Regions from separate parts of the Lysinibacillus sp. fls2-241-R2A-57 genome, predicted to be linked through region 2. Evidence: riboswitches for the same ligand, from Rfam matches in the RefSeq annotation. Region 2 holds a riboswitch; the other holds the start of a gene.
What was found. A riboswitch is a leader RNA that binds a small molecule or an ion and turns the genes downstream of it on or off. The one in region 2 is predicted to bind cyclic di-AMP.
Positions count from the first base shown of each region.

Region 1: linked by a shared signal. The riboswitch ahead of QRN68_RS25720 (TrkH family potassium uptake protein) and the one ahead of QRN68_RS05060 (APC family permease) in region 2 are both predicted to bind cyclic di-AMP.

Region 1 is NZ_JARVRU010000215.1:16,605-26,749, reverse strand. It holds gene mtaB (tRNA (N(6)-L-threonylcarbamoyladenosine(37)-C(2))-methylthiotransferase MtaB) at 1-302, shown strand, start outside; gene deoC (deoxyribose-phosphate aldolase) at 606-1,277, shown strand; gene QRN68_RS25750 (hypothetical protein) at 1,450-1,686, shown strand; gene QRN68_RS25745 (hypothetical protein) at 1,825-2,091, opposite strand; gene QRN68_RS25740 (spore coat associated protein CotJA) at 2,341-2,568, shown strand; gene QRN68_RS25735 (spore coat protein CotJB) at 2,561-2,824, shown strand; gene QRN68_RS25730 (manganese catalase family protein) at 3,172-3,741, shown strand; gene QRN68_RS25725 (potassium channel family protein) at 3,799-4,455, opposite strand; gene QRN68_RS25720 (TrkH family potassium uptake protein) at 4,481-5,818, opposite strand; cyclic di-AMP (ydaO/yuaA leader) riboswitch at 5,943-6,085, opposite strand; gene rpsU (30S ribosomal protein S21) at 6,337-6,510, shown strand; gene QRN68_RS25710 (NfeD family protein) at 6,823-8,055, shown strand; gene floA (flotillin-like protein FloA) at 8,059-9,063, shown strand; gene QRN68_RS25700 (hypothetical protein) at 9,091-9,570, shown strand; gene QRN68_RS25695 (hypothetical protein) at 9,625-9,885, shown strand; gene QRN68_RS25690 (sporulation protein YqfD) at 9,875-10,145, shown strand, end outside.
Region 2 is NZ_JARVRU010000026.1:8,342-18,005, reverse strand. It holds gene QRN68_RS05060 (APC family permease) at 1-1,600, opposite strand, end outside; cyclic di-AMP (ydaO/yuaA leader) riboswitch at 1,784-1,937, opposite strand; gene QRN68_RS05055 (Nramp family divalent metal transporter) at 2,473-3,738, shown strand; gene QRN68_RS05050 (ABC transporter permease) at 3,871-4,560, opposite strand; gene QRN68_RS05045 (ABC transporter ATP-binding protein) at 4,553-5,476, opposite strand; gene QRN68_RS05040 (sensor histidine kinase) at 5,614-6,549, opposite strand; gene QRN68_RS05035 (response regulator transcription factor) at 6,554-7,246, opposite strand; gene QRN68_RS05030 (serine hydrolase domain-containing protein) at 7,526-8,452, opposite strand; gene QRN68_RS05025 (hypothetical protein) at 8,807-8,935, shown strand; gene QRN68_RS05020 (amino acid permease) at 9,051-9,664, opposite strand, start outside.

The sequences.
Region 1 (10,145 bases), on a different contig from region 2:
ACCAAATTGACGAAAATATTAAAAACGAACGTGTTCACCGATTAATCGCTTTAAATGATCAATTAGCGAAGGAATATTCTTCTCGCTTTGAAGATCAAGTGCTAGAGGTAATACCTGAAGAATTCGTGCATGATGAAAGCGGTGAGGCAGGGCTTTTAACAGGTTATACTGATAATTACTTAAAAGTAGTATTTGAAGGTCCTGAAAGCCTAATCGGTCAGCTTGTGAAGGTGAAAATTACCCAAGCTGGATATCCTCATTCTAAAGGGCAATTTGTGCGTGTATTAGAAACTGTAAAATAAAATAGGGTAACTATGAAGAAAACACCGTTCACTTTGGACGGTGTTTTACTATATTATTGACTAAATTAGATAAAGATTCTAATGAAATATAAACCTTATTAGATAAAAAACTAAATCAAGGGTCAATTGAGAAACATACATCAATCTAAATGCGAAAATTTGCACCACAAGTTCATTAATATATTGGTTTCTATAATATTTAGAATTCATCTAATTTTAGAAAGAAATTAGACGACAACGTAAAAAAATGTTATGATGCGAGAGAGGTACGTACAACTTGTTGATAGAAGGAGAGTCTAATTGATGGAACAAAATTTCGCGCGTATGATTGATCATACTTTATTAAAGGCTGAAGCAACAAAAGAGCAAATTGAAAAACTTTGTGCAGAGGCAAAACAATTTAGCTTTGCTTCTGTTTGTGTAAATCCGACTTGGGTAAAATATAGCAGCGAGCTTTTACAAGGCTCAGATGTTTTAGTTTGTACTGTAATTGGCTTCCCTCTTGGTGCTAATACTCCGACAGTTAAGGCATTTGAGGCAAAAGATGCAATTGCAAACGGTGCTAAAGAGGTAGATATGGTTATTAATATCGGCGCATTAAAAGATAAAAACTATGACCTTGTACAAGCGGATATTGCTGCAGTTGTTGAAGCGGCAAAAGATAGCGCGCTTGTAAAAGTTATTATTGAAACATGCTTATTAACAGATGAAGAAAAAGTAAAAGCATGTGAACTAGCAGTGGCAGCAGGTACTGATTATGTGAAAACATCAACTGGCTTCTCTACAGGTGGCGCAACAGCAGAAGATATTGCTTTAATGCGTAAAACAGTTGGACCTGATTTAGGTGTAAAAGCTTCTGGTGGTGTGCGAAGCTTAGAGGATATGAAAAAGATGATTGAAGCTGGAGCAACTCGTATTGGAGCAAGCTCTGGTGTAGCTATTATGAATGGATTAATTGCAGATTCTAATTATTAATGTTATTTAAAAATCCTTATATTGTAAGTGTTACGGGGCTGTTCGTTATGAACTAGCCCCGTTTTTCATTTAGAATTTGATTTTTTTCATTCGCCTTGAGTGTTCTACTATAATTTTCACTCTTAAGAATGAGGGGTGGAATATTTCAACATTACAGTTAAAGGCAAATCTAATGAAATTACGAATCGCCGGTAAAGGATCGAGTTCCGCCGGTAAAAGTGAAAACAACGCCGGTAAAGTGACGAGTTTCGCCGCTAAAAGTGAAAATAACGCCGGTAAAGTGACGAATTCCGCCGGTAAAAGTGAAAACAACGCCGGTAAAGTGACGAGTTCCGCCGGTAAAAGTGAAAACAACGCCGGTAAAGTGACGAGTTCCGCCGCTAAAAGTGAAACAACGCCGGTAAAGTGACAAGTTCCGCCGCTAAAATCAAAAATAACGCCGGTAAAGTGATGAGTTCCGCCGCTAAAAGTGAAAACAACGCCGCTAACGGGACAAGTTCCGCCGCTAAAATCGAAAACAACGCCGGTAAAGTGATGAGTTCCGCCGCTAAAAGTGAAACAACGCCGGTAAAGGTACAAATTCCGCCGCTAAAATCGAAAACAACGCCGGTAAAGGATCGAGTTCCGCCGGTAAAAGTGAAAACAACGCCGGTAAAGTGACGAGTTCCGCCGCTAAAAGTGAAACAACGCCGGTAAAGTGACGAGTTCCGCCGCTAAAAGTGAAACAACGCCGGTAAAGTGACCTCAGTTCCGCCGCTAAAAGTAAAAACAACGCCGGTAAAGTGACGAGTTCCGCCGCTAAAATCAAAAACATCGCCGCTAACGGGACAAGTTCCACCACTAAAACTAAAAAATCGGCAATTATAGCCGGCCTGTATCTCCAGTAACTACACTATACGTGACGGAAGTTTTCTAGTTCGTTCGAAAACAAGTTCAACAGACATTTTCTCTAATTGAACAATCTGTTAGATAAACGCCCCATAAGCCTCACACGAAACTGAATAAAAATTTAATCTATTTCATATACTCCACTGATGTAATTGATTGTAGAAGGGAGGATGCTATGTTTACGCAATATAAGTATTGGAAGCCTTATATTAGCCCATTCGATCCATGTCCGCCTATCAGGGTTAAAAGTTTTTCTACACCACCACAATTGTATATAAATTTTCAACAGCCTGGATTACCACAATATCCAACCCCAAGAGAAGCACTTAAATCTGGAACGCTTTGGCCCCAATTATTTAGCCCCTATCCAAATCCCCAAAAAGGAGGGATGAAGCATGAGTAAGGAGATGCCGCCTGAATTTTATACGTTATTGGAAGAAATACAAGCAATAGATTTTGTAATAGTAGAATTAAATCTTTACTTAGATACTCACCCTCACGATTATGCTGCCATTCAGCAATTTAATGAAAATACTGAGAAAAGTATGCAACTTAAGGTTGATTTTGAGCAAAAATTTGGTCCACTTATGAATTTTGGGAGAAGTTATTCAAATTATCCTTTTAATTGGATTGATACACCTTGGCCATGGCAAGTCTGACTTCTTTCAACAAATGTTTTGGTAGCGAAAGTGCAACGTCAGCTACAAATGTTTTGGTAGCGAAAGTGCAACGTCAGCTACAAATGTTTTGGTAGCGAAAGTGCAACGTCAGCTACAATTGTTTTGGTAGCGAAAGTGCAACGTCAGCTACAAATGTTTTGGTAGCGAAAGTGTAACGCCAGCTACAAATGTTTTGTATCGAAAGCTATAGATGTTTTTAGTAACGTAAGTGAAACCTCGGCGGATGTCACGGAATCGGGAAGGAGTTCTTTGGGTAAGCACAATGCCGATTCCGGACGCAATTATGCGGAGGCATCATTGATTATGAGTAACTAGGAGGAATTTTTTTGTGGTATTACGAAAAGAAGCTCCAGTATCCTGTCAGGGTGAGTACATGTAACCCTACGCTAGCTAAGTATTTAATTGAGCAGTATGGAGGGGCAGATGGAGAATTAGCCGCAGCACTTCGCTATATGAATCAACGCTATACTATCCCTGATAAAGTGGTGGGATTGTTAACTGATATAGCGACAGAGGAATTTTCCCACTTAGAAATGATTGCCACGATGGTTTATAAACTCACGAAGGATGCAACTCCAGAGATGTTAAAAGAAGCTGGTCTTGGAGAGCACTATGCCAATCATGACAGGGCATTATTTTATCAGAATGCGGCTGGATCACCGTTTACGGCAACATATATTCAGGCTAAAGGGGATCCGATTGCTGATCTGTATGAGGATATTGCAGCAGAAGAAAAAGCACGTGCGACATATCAGTGGATTATTGATTTATCAGATGACACTGATTTGAATGATAGCTTGAAATTTTTACGTGAACGAGAAATCGTCCATTCTCTACGTTTCAGAGAGGCTGTAGAGATTTTAAAAGATGATAGGGATAGCAAGAAGGTCTTTTAAAAGAGGTGAATAGGCTGGTTCAAAAGAAAACTCCTTTTGACACAGCCTATTTGATTATTATTCAATATTGGCAAATAAAGCAAGATCCTTCCGATGACCAATCATTACTAATAAATCTTCCTTTTCAATAATCTGCTCAGGGGAGGGAGAAATGATAATGTCCCCTTCTCGAACAATGGCAATGACACTTACATTATACTTCGCACGAAGATCTAAATCTCGAAGATTTTGTCCAGCCATCTTTGAAGGAATCATAATTTCTTCTATACTGTATTCTTTTGATAATTCAATATAGTTTAGCATATTGGGTGAGAGAAGCTGATTGGCAACTCGCTCTCCCATATCTCGTTCAGGATAGATAATCCAGTCTGCTCCTACTTTATCTAAAACTTGCCCGTGTCTTTTTCCAAGAGCCTTTGCAATCACTTTTTTGATTCCGAGTTCTTTTAATAATGATACGGTTAAAATGCTCGACTGCATATCATTGCCTATTGCCACGATGACATAATCGAAATTGCCTATTCCTAAAGCGGTAAGAGCTTTTTCTTCTGTCGAATCAGCGACTACTGCATGTGTAACATATAGTTCGGCATCTTCGACTCTTTCCTCATTAATGTCGATTCCTAACACTTCCTGCCCAGCCTCATGTAATTTGCGAGCTATACTTGTTCCAAATCTACCTAGGCCAATTACAGCATATTGTTTGATAGTCATTGCACTCTACTCTCCTTTATCGTGATTACCCAATCATAATATTACCTTTAGGATGACGGAATGCTTCAGATTTCCGTCGTTTTGCTATGGCAAAAGCAATTGTTAATGGACCTAATCTACCTGCAAACATTGTAAGTATGATGACTAGACGACCACCAGGTGATAGCTCTGGAGTTAATCCCATCGATAGTCCAACTGTACCAAAAGCAGAGGTGGCCTCAAATAAATACATCATAAAGTTATGTCCTTGCTCGGTAATACTTAAGACAAACGTGACGAGTATAACAATCATCATTCCACACATTGTCACTGTTAAAGCTTTTAAAATTGTTTCGTTAACTATTCTACGTCTAAAGAGGACAACATCTTCTTTTCCTCTAATTTGTGACCACATCGTAGCAACCAAAAGTGCGAAGGTTGTTATTTTTATTCCCCCAGCAGTGGAACCAGAACCTGCTCCAATGAACATCAGCAGGATGATTAAAAATAATGTAGATTGTGTTAAGTCTGCTATAGGAAGGGTATTAGAGCCTGCAGTCCTTGGAGTAACAGCTTGGTATAATGAACCAAGAACTTTGCCCCATTCAGACAAAGGTCCAAGGGTTTTACTATTTCCATATTCAAATAAGAAAATTAAAATCGTCGATCCAACTGTTAAAATAAGCGTTGTAGTTAATACGATTTTTGAATGCACAGAAAGGCGTTTTGTTTCCCGATATTCATAGAGTTCATTTATGACGATAAACCCTAAGCCACCGATTGTAATAAGAGCGCAAATAGTTAAAACGATAAATGGGTCGTCTACATATTCGGTCAACCCATTAAAGCCTCCCATTAAATCAAATCCAGCGTTATTAAAATTCGAGATGGAATGAAAGAAGCCAAAATATATAGCTTTACCTACAGGCATATCGAACGAAAAACGGATAGATAAAATTAAACCACCTATAAATTCAATTACTGCAGTAAATAGTAGTATTCTTCTAACCAGTCTAACAAGACCAGCCATTGTAATATTGTTGAAGGCTTCTTTTAATAAAAGTCTTTCTTTTAAGGAAATTTTTTTTCCTAATAGTAAAAATACTAATGTTGCAAACGTCATAAAACCTAATCCACCAATTTGGATAAGAAATAAAATAACTAATTCTCCAAATGTAGAAAATGTATCGCCAGTATCTACAACAACCAGTCCTGTTACGCACGTTGCAGAAGTAGCGGTAAATAAGGCGTCTAAAAATGAAAGTCCCTGACCATTCTCCGTTGCAATAGGAAGAGTTAACAAAAATGTTCCAATTAGGATAATAGTTGCAAAACCCAGCACAAGTATTTTAGGAGGATTTAATTTCTTTTTAATTGTTTTCATCTTATTCTCCTCAATGTTTGGATAAAGATTTTAAAAAAACATAATAAAAAGACCAACTATTTTTAGTATGCTTCCAGATGATTTAGGCATAAAACACATACTAGTTAATGGTGGTCTAAACATGACCTCCTTCGCTTTTAGCCGACGAAGTTAGCTGACGGGTAGAATGGCGAAAGAGTTTCTCATTCCTTCTGCAAATGCAGAATTAACCCCAAAATACTGGGTCCTCCGTTCTCGAAAATTATTGAGATTTGGCTGATATATAATTGAATGTGATAATTCTACGCCCTTTTTCTATTTTTTGTAAACCCTTAATTTTTAGGTAACAATATTTATGTTTATTGTGGTCAAAATGTAAGTCGAAAATTCCTAAAGAAAAAAAACCAAAAATTCTCGATATTATTTCGTGCACTTTCTATTGACCATTATTAGACAATACGATATAATTCTTTAGTACACAACAGATGGTTATTTGCCTATTTGTGTATTGACGTGTGTTCGGAGGGAGGGAAAGAGAGATGTCAAAAACTGTCGTTCGCAAAAACGAATCGCTTGAAGATGCTCTTCGCCGCTTCAAACGTACTGTATCAAAAAGTGGTACAATTCAAGAAGTTAGAAAGCGCGAGTTCTACGAAAAACCTAGCGTTAAACGTAAAAAGAAATCAGAAGCTGCACGTAAACGTAAGTGGTAATTTAATTTCCCATTAAAAATCCCTACGTTCATAACACGCAATTGTATGATTCACTGAGCAGACAAAAATATACCTGAAGTTAATCGCATTGCGATTAATTTCGGGTATTTTACTTTGTGCTCAATTTACGTACATATTGAAGAAGCCGAATGTGATCATTAAGATTCATTCGGCTTTTATGTTAATATAAGGTTATTAAAAGACCCACAGATTAAAAATTCACGGTATAATAAAATTATTAGGATTTTTGAAACTTTTTGCAAAGTCAGTCGTATATACAAGAGAGAAGCATGTTAGAAGGGAGGGAAAAAGATGCGGAGGCGGAGAATCCTCAGCTATTTATTAGTTATTTGGATGACATTTTTGTTAGCGTTTCCATTAACAACTGCTTTTGCAAGTAGCAAGGTCTACCACATACCTATTCATGATGAAGTAGAACGAGGACTGCACGCATTTTTAGAACGAACTTTTAAAGAGGCGGAGGAAAACGATGCAGAGGCGATTATTTTAGACATTCATACGCCTGGCGGTTTCGTGAATGCAGCGGGTGATATTGCTAGGCTTATGGATGCAACGGATATACGTACGATTGCGTATATTAACAAAGACGCGCATTCTGCAGGTGCTTTTTTAGCCTTACATGCGGATGAAATCTATATGGTGCCAAATGGAACAATAGGGGCGGCTGCAATAACCGATTCTGCAGGGAAAACAGCATCAGTGGATTTATCAAAATTTCGAGCAGGAGTAGGGAATTTATTAACTTTATCTGCTTCGGAGGCAAAACAAGTTGGTTATTCTAAGGGAACGGTTTCAAATTTCCAGGACCTTTTAGAAAAAACGCATTTAATGGATAGTGATATCGTTTCAATTGAGCCTACTTTTTCTGAAAAAATTGCTCGTTTTATTACGAATCCGATTATAGTTCCGATTTTATTGTCGATTGCGAGCTTAGGCCTTGTAATGGAGCTATTTTCTCCTAGGTTTGGTGTTCCAGGTATAGTGGGATTGTCAGCTTTGGGATTATTTTTCTTCGGCCATATGGTGGCGGGCTTCGCGGGTTATGAAACATTACTTTTATTCATAGTAGGCTTAGCACTCGTCATGGCGGAATTTTTTGTCCCCGGAGGTATCGTTGGTATTTTAGGTGGTTTGCTAATATTACTAAGTCTAATACTGGCAGGTGCAAACATGATGCAAATGATTATAGCGATTTTCATTGCGCTAATTGTAGCGATAATAGGAATGGTGATCCTGATGAAATTTTTCGGTAAAAAATTGCATGTTTTAAACAAACTGATCTTGCTGGATGCGACAACGACGGAAGAAGGCTATGTCTCTAACGTAAATCGCACAGAGTTGCTTGGAAAAGTGGGTAAAACGCTTACGCCACTCCGTCCGGCAGGTACGATGCTATTTGGCAGTGAACGCATTGACGTAGTATCAGAAGGTGGCTATGTTGATGCAGAGAAACATGTAGAAATTATTAAAGTAGAGGGCTCACGAATTGTTGTGAGACAAACAGAAATAGAGATGGAGGAATAGCAAATGGGATTTGATTTAGCTTTAATAGGTCCAATTGTTGGGCTAGTCTTATTATTCATTGTTCTAGCGGTATTCTTTACCTTTGTACCAGTGGCGCTGTGGATTTCTGCGCTTGCTGCAGGTGTCCGTGTTAGTATTTTCACATTAATCGGGATGCGTTTACGTCGAGTAATTCCATCGCGAATCGTGAATCCGTTAATTAAAGCACATAAAGCTGGGTTACCTGTTACAATCAATCAACTTGAAAGTCACTATTTAGCAGGTGGTAATGTTGACCGTGTAGTAAATGCGTTAATCGCGGCTCACCGTGCAAATATCGAGTTAACATTTGAGCGTTGTGCGGCAATTGATTTAGCGGGTCGTGATGTATTAGAAGCTGTACAAATGTCTGTTAACCCGAAAGTCATTGAAACACCATTTATTGCAGGTGTTGCTATGAACGGTATTGAAGTAAAAGCGAAGGCACGTATTACAGTTCGCGCAAACATTGAACGTTTAGTCGGTGGTGCGGGTGAAGAAACGGTTATTGCCCGTGTAGGTGAAGGGATCGTTTCTACAATTGGTAGTGCCTCTAGTCATACGACAGTTCTTGAAAATCCTGATATGATTTCTCAAACTGTATTAGCAAAAGGCTTAGATTCTGGTACAGCGTTTGAAATCTTATCGATCGATATTGCAGATGTTGATATCGGCAAAAACATCGGTGCAGAATTACAAATTGAACAAGCACAGGCAGATAAAAACATTGCCCAAGCGAAGGCCGAGGAACGTCGTGCAATGGCCGTAGCGAACGAGCAAGAAATGATTGCGCGTGTACAAGAGATGAAGGCGAAAGTAGTAGAAGCAGAAGCTGAAGTACCACAGGCAATGGCAGAAGCTCTACGCTCAGGTAATCTTGGTATTATGGATTACATGAACTACCGAAACATTCAAGCGGATACAGCTATGCGAGACTCCATTTCAAAAGTAAGCTCAGATAAGTCTGAAACAAATGAACCTAACGCATAAAAAAACGGAAAGGAGCGGTACTAATAAATGGAACAATTAATTATAGTTGCGATAATTGCCATAGTCAGCTCTATTTTCGGGAAATCAAAGAGTAAGAAAGAACAAAAATCAATGCCACCTTTTAATAAAGATTCACATGTTGAGCCTCCAGTTAAGGAGGTTCAACAACAACGTCCTACTGCTAATTCGCAAAGCTTTGAGGATTTTACGCGTGAATTTTTAGGGGAATGGAAGAATGGGCAGCCTAAAGTAGAAGAGCTTAGGAAAAATGTCGAAAAAAGAGTAAAAGAGCAAGTACCAAGTTATACAGCACAACCGTTAATCCCAACTGAGACAGTTAGTCGTACCACGAAAAGAGAAAGTATTGGTCGTTTGGCGACAGGGAAAAAAGATGTGGAAGTAACTGGATCACATTCGGCCTTTCAATTACCAAAGTCTAAAAAATCATTAATGCAGGCTATAGTAATGGCAGAGGTTTTAGGCCCTCCTAAAGCAAAAAGAAAATAATCAGCATGTCCTCCTTTTTCGATGCATATATTGCCGAAGAAGGAGGCATTTTTTATGAGAAAACTATTTCAATTAACGCCACTACTTGAATTATTACAATATGAAACATTAAAAATCATTGGCCCATATCGTTTCCTACATGCTGATGCTTCGTCATGCTCTTTTATCTATGCCGACTATCATATTACTGTGCGTGGAAAATCAGTGGAAATTAATGCTCTTAAAGAAGAAATGCTTCATCTTTCTGTAGAGGATTTGCAGGAGCTTCATATGAAAATGACAAAGGATATGGGTGTGAGCGATAATGTGGAATAATCGGCCAATTATCATACGTATAAAGCGCCACGAAAATGTTCATCCTTTTATTCAAGCATTGCATGCACAACATGTACCATTAAAACGTGTTGTCTTTCGTGAGCAAGAGGTTGCCTTTGAAACAACTATGCATTATCTACCAAAAATTCGTCGTGTACGTAGTCGTTATCGACTTAAAATGGCTGTCTATTATGCTGATGAGCTTCACGTTTTTCGAGCACAGCTTTGGACCTTGCTTGGCCTTGCGATGATGATATTAA
Region 2 (9,664 bases):
AATAGTATGTTACAAGCCGTACATCTGGCTGCCAAGCTTTCCATTTCTCTTCAAAAGCTTTTGCGTCAGCTTGATCGAAGGCAACATAAAAGGCAATAATTTTGTCAACCTTTAATGAACGTGTGTAATGTAAAGTGTTTTCGACTACTTTCGTAATACCAGCCACAGGGACAATGAAAACATTTCCTTCAACATCAGGTAGTTCCTCATTATTTAATCTTAACTGTTCACCAACTGCCTGATAATGTTGTTTAATGCGATGGAACGTCAAAATAATTATTGGTAAGAAGATAAATACTGGCCATACTTGAGGTAATTTCGTCACAAAAAACATCATAGCGACAACAAAGGAAATAACCGCCCCGATCGTATTTATTGCAAATTTTGCACCCCAACCTTTTGGCTTTTCACGCCACCATTTTCGCATCATTCCAGCCTGCGCTAACGTAAACGGAATAAAAACGCCAACTGCATAAAGTGGAATTAAATGCTCTGTTGCCCCACCAAATAAAATGATTAAGACAATGGCAGCTAAACCAAGCATCAAGATTCCATTTGAATAACCGAGACGATCCCCACGAACTTCGAATATTCTTGGAATAAAACGGTCCTTCGATAAATTGACTGCTAGTAAAGGGAAGGCTGAATAACCTGTATTTGCAGCGAGTACTAAAATCATTGCTGTTGTTCCTTGCACTATATAGTAAAAAAAATTACGACCTACACTCGCCTCTGCAATTTGTGAAACAACTGTTTCTTTTGCACTTGGAGCAACTCCATAAAAATAAGCTAAACTTACAATACCGATAAATAGTACCGCTAAAATACCGCCCATCGCAAGTAACGTTTTAGACGCATTTTTTGGTCCTGGATCCTTAAAATTAGGAATAGCATTTGAAATGGCTTCAACACCAGTCAAAGCTGAACTTCCTGATGCAAATGCCTTTAATAATATAAAAAGACTAATTCCTGCAACTGGTGTACCAACTTTTGGATGCAACTCTGCTGGAACTTGCCCTGTTACTACATTGTAAATCCCTACTCCAATTAATATCAGCATGACTAATACAAACAAATATACTGGATACGCTAAAATGGATGCAGATTCTGTGACACCACGTAAGTTTAAAAGCGTTAAACATATAACAAAAAACACAGCGATATACACGTTATAGGGATGTAGACTTGGAAATGCCGAAGTAATCGCATCTGTCCCCGCCGACACACTTACCGCAACGGTTAAAATGTAATCGACAAGCAATGAACCACCAGCGACGAGACCGGCATTGACACCTAAATTTTCCCGAGAAACTACGTACGCACCACCACCATGTGGATACGCATAAATAACTTGACGATACGAAAAAATAAGTGCTGTTAATAACACAACTACCCCAGCGGCAATTGGTAGCGAATACCAAAAGGCAACAGTACTTACTGTCATGAGTACAATTAAAATTTGCTCAGGCCCGTACGCCACTGATGACAAAGCATCGGACGATAGTATGGCAAGAGCCTTTGTTTTACTAAGCTTCTGTTCCCCTAACGCATCGGATCTCAATGGTTTTCCGATAACATAACGTTTTAATGAGGATTTCATATACAACACCTTCTAATTTCATGGGATATGTTTCGCATTTCTAAATCGATTACACCTTAGCATAATCTGTTTTTCGTGCCGTGCACTGGGGCTTATTTCTATTTTCAAATGAGAATAAAAAAACGTCTACAAGTCATCACTAAATACGACTTGTAGACGCTCATTCGTCTGCCAAGCTCCAACTTTTCTGCTCTTAACGCTTACGAGGTTAGCTGTCGGATTCGGGCCTGAGTAGCCCTACCCTTCAATAAATGAAGAGATTCACCCCAAGGATTATTGTTAAACAATCCGTAAAAATTGGGTCCCCCGCGTTTAGTTGCTTCAGCGATTTAGAAATTTGAAACTTTTATAATGATGTCATATTACGCTCGTATTAAGAAAAAGTAAAGAAGAAAATTTTTTATTGTTATATGTGAAAAGCACAGATATTCTCGCGGATAGTATGTAATTATCCGTAGAATTAAAAAAGCTATCTTAAAAGTATTGTCTCACTTTTAAGATAGCTTATGCACATTATTTAATTTCACCTGTAGATGAATACATATTACTTCGTATTCATCTATCAGTTTGTACTTTCGATTTCGCAAATCCTATTATCAAGCTTAATTTAGACACTGTGCCTTTTCCCTTTTTAAAAGAACTTTTCAGTAACCTATTTCTATAAGAAAAAACGTTGCAAATCCGCTCGAGTACAGATTCTTTGTTAATACTACATATATAATCGTGCATACTTTAACTACATAAATATTGAGCTACAAAAAATTAGGCAAACATCTTCACATTTTTTCGCTAAACCTATAAAATAGTAATATATATTTTTCCTCCAAGAAACTTTATTTCTTATGTGATACTTTTTGAAATGAGGGAACAACATGGTTTACAAACGAATGACAAAATCGTCTGCTGAGGCGGTTTTAGATGGAGAAATAACAGGCTGGCGACGAATTTTACCGTTTCTTGGTCCAGCCTTCATCGCAGCGGTTGCCTATATTGATCCAGGCAACTTCGCAACAAATATTACAGCAGGTTCACAATATGGATATTTACTTCTTTGGGTAATCGCCTTTTCCAATTTAATGGCGGTGTTAATTCAATCTTTGTCAGCAAAGCTCGGTATTGCGACTGGCAAAAATTTACCTGAAGTAGCACGTGAACATTTTTCTAAAAAAACTTCTATTTTTTTATGGATACAGGCTGAATTGGTCATTATCGCAACAGATCTCGCAGAATTTATTGGGGCTGCACTAGGGCTGTACTTGTTATTCAACATTCCAATGTTACCTGCAGCGCTTATTACAGCAGTCGGCTCATTTGCTATTTTAGAATTACAACGCAGAGGCTTTAGGGCATTTGAAGCAGGTATTTCTGGTATGGTGCTAATTGTCGTGCTAGCCTTTGCATTCCAAACGTTTTTAGCACAACCAAATTGGGGCGAAGTAGCGATAGGGATGTTCTCTCCTCACTTTGAAGGGGTAGACTCACTGTTACTGGCAACAGGTATTTTAGGTGCGACGGTTATGCCACACGCTATTTACTTACATTCTTCATTGACACAAAATCGCATTGTTGGACGAAATGACAATGAAAAAAAACGTATTTTTCGTTTTGAGTTTATAGATATTGTGATTGCAATGATTATTGCAGGCGCCATCAATATGAGTATGCTAATTATTGCTGCCGCAGTATTCCATACACAAGGATTAGTAGTGGAAGATTTAGATATAGCCTATAACGGTTTAAGAGATGCTCTTGGACCAATGGCAGCAGTGTCCTTTGGTCTTGGTCTTCTTATTGCAGGTCTTGCTAGCTCTTCGGTGGGTACATTAGCAGGTGACGTTGTGATGCAGGGATTCATTAGAAGAAAAATACCCCTTTATTTGCGCCGAGCTATTACAATGTTACCTCCATTAGTCATCATTGCATCTGGAGTTAACGCAACCTATGCACTTGTCCTAAGTCAAGTTATTTTATCCTTTGGTATTGCCTTTGCCCTAATACCACTTGTTATGTTTACAAGTAAACGTGACATCATGGGTAACCTAGTCAACCACCGTGTTACCACAATATTAGGATGGTTTGTCGTGGTAATTGTAGTTGCTTTAAATCTTTATTTATTATGGCAAACGATATTCGGTTAAAAAAATGTGTCTGGGACAGTACTGGTCTAAACCTTAAAAAGCGCGAGAACGTTGATTTCTCGCGCTTTTCTGATGTGAAAACTTTTATATACTTACGCCCCAGCCTTATTTAAGCTCTTCTATTTTTTATCCTTAAATATCGATCTTCTCAATATTTCGAATCGCTAAATAGGCAACGCTGATTCCGATAATGGCTAATGTTATTGGAATGAAAATAATATCATTTAATGAAAAGTTCCCTGTATTGGAGGAAACGACCGATACAATAAGTATTGATGATAAAATCGTTGTGGGAATGGAGTATTTTCTCATACCAAAATACAATGGTATCAATGCCATCCCTGATGCTGCTACGGCATTCATTAATACAACTGGAATACGCTGCATAATTAAAGTAGTCGTTAATGAATCTGGAATCAATTCAAAACTTTCTGTAATAACACAAAAAATCGTCGTTATGAAAACATTCGATAAGATAATTGCACTAAAGGTAAAAAGTATAACAATGGCTAACTTTGAAGCAATTAATTTTTTCCTATTTATTGGATACATAAATGCCAAAGTGATCGTTTTATATTTGTATTCTCCAATAATAAATTTAGCGATTAATACCGATGCAAAAACAATAAATACTCCTCTTGTCATTGATTCTATGAAGGATAGTACCCCCTGATAATTTTCAAGATTTGGATCTCCTTCTACTTTTGTGATAAATAGAAGCATAAACACAAGACCTAATATCACAAAATTTGCGATGATAGCTCCTTTTACATATGAACCTAAATGATACTTTTTCATTTCCAGGCGCATTAAATTAAGCATTAACGACACCTCCATTGATTAATTTCAAGAAATAATCCTCTAATGAGCTTGTTTTTTTGCTAATGCCCTCAATATCAATATCATGCTCAATCAATGTTTTAGATAACATCTTCTGGGAAGCTGTCGCATCATAAATGCGAATAGCATGATCATCCATTAGCTTGAAATTAGTAATATGTAATTCCTTTTCTATAATAAAGGCTGCTTTTTTTCCATCGTTAACAATCACTTCAATATAATCTGTCTGACTGTGATTGATATCGTTCATTGATACTTCAGTAATTAATCTTCCATTCTTAATAACGCCAATGGTATCAGCCATTTGTTCAATTTCACCCAAAATGTGACTAGAAATAATAATCGTAATTCCATACTCTTTGCAAAGCATCTTGAATAGCTCTCGAAGCTCTTTAATTCCAACTGGATCTAGTCCATTAATCGGCTCATCTAAAATAAGTAATTCCGGCTTCGTAATAATAGCACGCGCGATACCCAATCGCTGTTTCATCCCAAGAGAAAAGTCTTTTACACGCTTCTTCTCTGTGTTTGTTAGTTTCACTAGATCTAGAACATGAGCAATTTCTTTCTTATCATAATAGCCCATATATTCGCAATGTAATTCTAAAGTTTCCTTTGCTGTTAAATGTTCATAGAAAATGGGATATTCAATAATCGTCCCCATCCTTTTCAGCACTTCATATGATCGATCAGTTAATTTTTCACCAAAGATTTCAATGTCTCCGCTCGTTGGCTTCGTGAGATTTGTCAGCATTTTCATGACCGTGGTTTTCCCAGCACCATTAGGACCTAAAAAGCCATAAATCTCCCCCTTTTTGACATGCATAGTGACGGCAGAAATCACTTCTTTTCCCTCATACACTTTCGTAAGCTGATTCGTTTTTATAATATATGTCATATAGATCTCTCCCTTAAATTTAGCTATCCTTATTATAAAAAATGAAACTCTCTAATTTATTACTTGATTCTTACAAATTTCTTAAGTGCAGAAGAAAAGCTTGCAAAGCAATTAGAATGCTCTACAAGCAAGACTGTTTAGTACATCATTCGTTTTAATGAAACCGTAAAAATGGTTTTCTCATAAGGAATACTTGAGAGCTGTATGGAGCCATCCATTAATTCTACAAGACGTTTTGTAATGGTTAAGCCAAGACCACTACCTTGGAAGGATTTATTTCTGGAATCCTCAAGCGTATACATTCTTTCAAAAACATTATCAATTTGATATTCTTCAATTCCCTTACCACGATCCCATACATCAATAAAAATGTTAGTATCATCATTTCTTACCGTTAGTCCAATAACGTTTCCTGCTGCCCCATAGGCAATAGCGTTTGACAGTAAATTGTTCAGAACTCTATCTAACGCTTCTTCATTACCAAGTGCATATATGGATATCTCTGGTATTGTAATATCTATCTCTAGCCCCATAGAGGTGACCATATCGTAAAATGATAAAATATTTTTTCGGCAAATTTCACTGACATTAATTTTTGTCATTGGATAATCTGTATCCCCAGCCTCCAATTTTGCCAAGTCAAAAAATGTATGGATTATTTTTAATACTTCCAATGTTTTCGTATGAACGCCCGTGAGCAACCGTTGCTGCTCCGCTTCACTAAGTGATTGCTTAAGCTGTAGCATTTCCGTATAACCTAGTACAACCGTTAAAGGTGTTTTAAGATCATGTGAGATATTGGCCAACATCTTTTTCATGGAGCTTTCCATTTTTCGATGTGTCGCCAGTACTTTTTGATTATGGTCTAGCAATCCATTCATCGCAATAAGCAGCTGCTGTAATTCTTGATTAGCTGTAGATACTAAAATCTTCTCGCTCGATTGTTCATCAATGATTGCTTGCAGTTTTTGATGCATGTATTGAATAGTAGCATCTTGTTGTTTTTTTGCCCTCACCTGAAAAATAATAATTCCTATGAGTAACACAATAATGAGTAATAGAATTATAATCATCTGTTTATCCTTCAAATTTATAGCCAATCCCCCAAAGCGTTTTAACATATTGAGGGTCGGATGGATTGTCTTCAATTTTTTCGCGTAATCTTCTTATATGTACATTAATAATATTTTCATCGCCATAGTAAGCATCATTCCAGATCAGTTGATAAATTTGCTGCTTTGTAAAAACTCGATTACGATTTGTTACGAATAATTTTAAGATGGCAAATTCCTTTGACGTAAGCTTTACTTTTTGCCCATTCTTCTCTACTGAAAAATTAACAAGATCTATCGTTAAGTTATCTAGCTCTAATACATCTTTCTTATCATCTACATGATTAGAGTATTGTGTAGCTCTTCTAATGGCGGCTTTGACACGTGCTGAAAATTCCAGCATCGAAAACGGCTTGGCGATATAATCATCTGCCCCTAATCCCAATCCTAACGCTTTATCAACATCACTATCTTTGGCTGACATGATGATAATTGGAAATGAAGCCTGTTCTCGTACGATCTTTAAAACTTCTAAACCATTAAGTTTCGGGATCATAATATCCAAGATCACTAAATCAAAGGAATTGTTTAAACAATTTTGTAATGCCTCTTCCCCATTTATTGCAGAGGTAACAAGGAACCCCTCCATCATTAAGTAGTTTTCTACCATTTCACGAATGGCTTCATCATCTTCTACTAGTAAAATATGCTTTTGCACTTTCATGCACCTCTTCTTTTTATTAGCTCATCACCATAACGTGTGGTTGATTTTGCCTTGGCGTAATTGTTGCTGTCGCTTCGTTAGCACTACGCTTTCGCACATACAAAACCCTGTTGCTGTCGCTTCGTTAACACTACGCTTTCGCACATACAAACCCTGTTGCTGTCGCTTCGTTAACACTACGCTTTCGCACAAATAAATTGCCACAGGACGTGGCGTTCTTAGACTGAGTTCCTCTATTTCAGTAGGTGTTTGGCCACCCCTACCATCTGTTGATTATTTCAAGATGTAGTCCTTTATTAATTGAAGCGGTAATAAACTAGTTTCATACAAGTCACCTGTGATAGTAATAACTAGTTCTTCCTTTGGCCAAATAAAAATATATTGTCCCCCAAAGCCTAATGCAAAGAAATATTGATTATCTACCGAAAAAGCTTTAGTTTCATCCTGTTTATTTACCCACCAATGCATCCCGTAATAGCCGATATTGTCATAAGTCATTAAATTAGGCTTTATCGAATGGTTAATCCAATCCTCTGAAACTATCCTTTTTTCGTTATATATACCCTTTTTTAAAACTAAAAGGCCTACTTTCATCATATCTTCTGCTTTTAATAAAAGACCATCTGCCCCTTTACTAATTTTCTTCTTATCCTCATACCATTGATATTTGAGAATACCTAATGGTTGAAATAAATAACGATTGGCAAATTCTTTTGTTTTCATATTCGTCACTTGCTGCAATATAGCAGATAGTATATGGGAGCAACCCGAGTTATAATTCATATGCGAACCAACTGGATGCACCATCGGACGATCTATTATAAATTTTACTATATCAGAATGAAATACCATAGGAGCAAAACTATTCCATTCACCAAATTCCGGGAAATCTAACCCCTCCGTCATTGTTAAAAGGTGATATATTGTCATATCCATTTTACGTTTATCACCTTGCCGTTCGAATAGTTCAGGAAAAAAAGAATGGACAGGTATATGAACAGATTCTATATATTTTTGATCTATTGCAATGCCAAATAAGATGGAAAGAATACTCTTTGTGCAAGAATTAATTTTATGAAGTTTCTGTTGTTGTTTCTTGTTTTTATAGTATTGAAATATCGTTTTGCCATGACTATTAATCAAGAAAGTATTAATCTTTTCTTTTTTTAATCTGTTTTGTAAAAATGGATAGTCTATCATCTTTCCCCCTCTTATTATTAGTCTTCTCCTATTGGGTTTTTACGTGCAATTTTGCTGCCCGTTTATACTGAATAAATTATTTAAAATTTGCCTCCTTACCAAAAATTGCGGATGCCTTTTGTTAAAATATATGCTCTGTATATTAGTTGATCTTCGTTCCGACTGGGCGACTCTTTGGGGATTAGCGTCACAGATGAGACCATGGAGCGAGCAGGTAGAGGAACGAAGGCTAAAAACATCACATCCTGTGATAACGCCTTCGTGACCTACATCGTGTAGGCCCAAGCGGCTCATCGGACGCCCCTAGGAAGCTTTGCTCTGTGCGAAAGCGAAGTGCTAACGTAGCGGCGGCAATTGTTTTATCTGCGCGAAAGCGTAGCGGCAACAACAACAACAACAACAACAACAAATGTTTTCTGTCGCGAAAGCGAAGCGACAGCAACAAAGCGCCCAGTCGGAACGGAAATCAACCACACGCTATGATGATTAGTCTATAATTTACCATATGACATGTTTTCGTTTTATAGATATTTTGCAAAATAGTAAAAAAAGCTGTTCCATAAACCATCATTCAATGGATTATAGAACAGCTTTAATATTAGTCTTCCACCTTTAAATCACATTCTTCAAGTGGGAGCATTTTTGTTTTATGCTTGATTTTATAGCCAAGCCATAACAGTAAGAACAGTGGAATACCAATGTATGAAACAACGACTCCGTACCAATCAATTTTATCACCCATAAAGGCCGTGTAGTTTTGACCGATAACAACAATCATACAAACTGTAAAGGCAAATAGCGGACCGAATGGAAATAGCTTCGCTTTATATGGCAGCAATTTCGGATCCAAGCCTTGTACCTCGAACGCTCGACGGAAACGATAATGGCTAAATGCAATTCCTAGCCAAGCAATGAAGCCAGACATCCCAGAGGCATTTAGAAGCCACATATAGACTACACCATCACCAAAGAATGAAGCTAAAAATGCTAAGGAACCTACAGCTAATGTCGCCAATAATGCGTAAATCGGAATACCTCGACGGCTTAGTTTAGCGAAAAATTTTGGTGCATGTCCATCTACTGCTAATTGCCAAAGCATACGAGAAGATGCATAGAGCCCTGAATTCCCTGCTGACAGCATAGCCGTTAAAATGACGGCATTCATCAATGAAGCAGCAAACGCAATTCCTAAACGGTCGAATACTAGTGTAA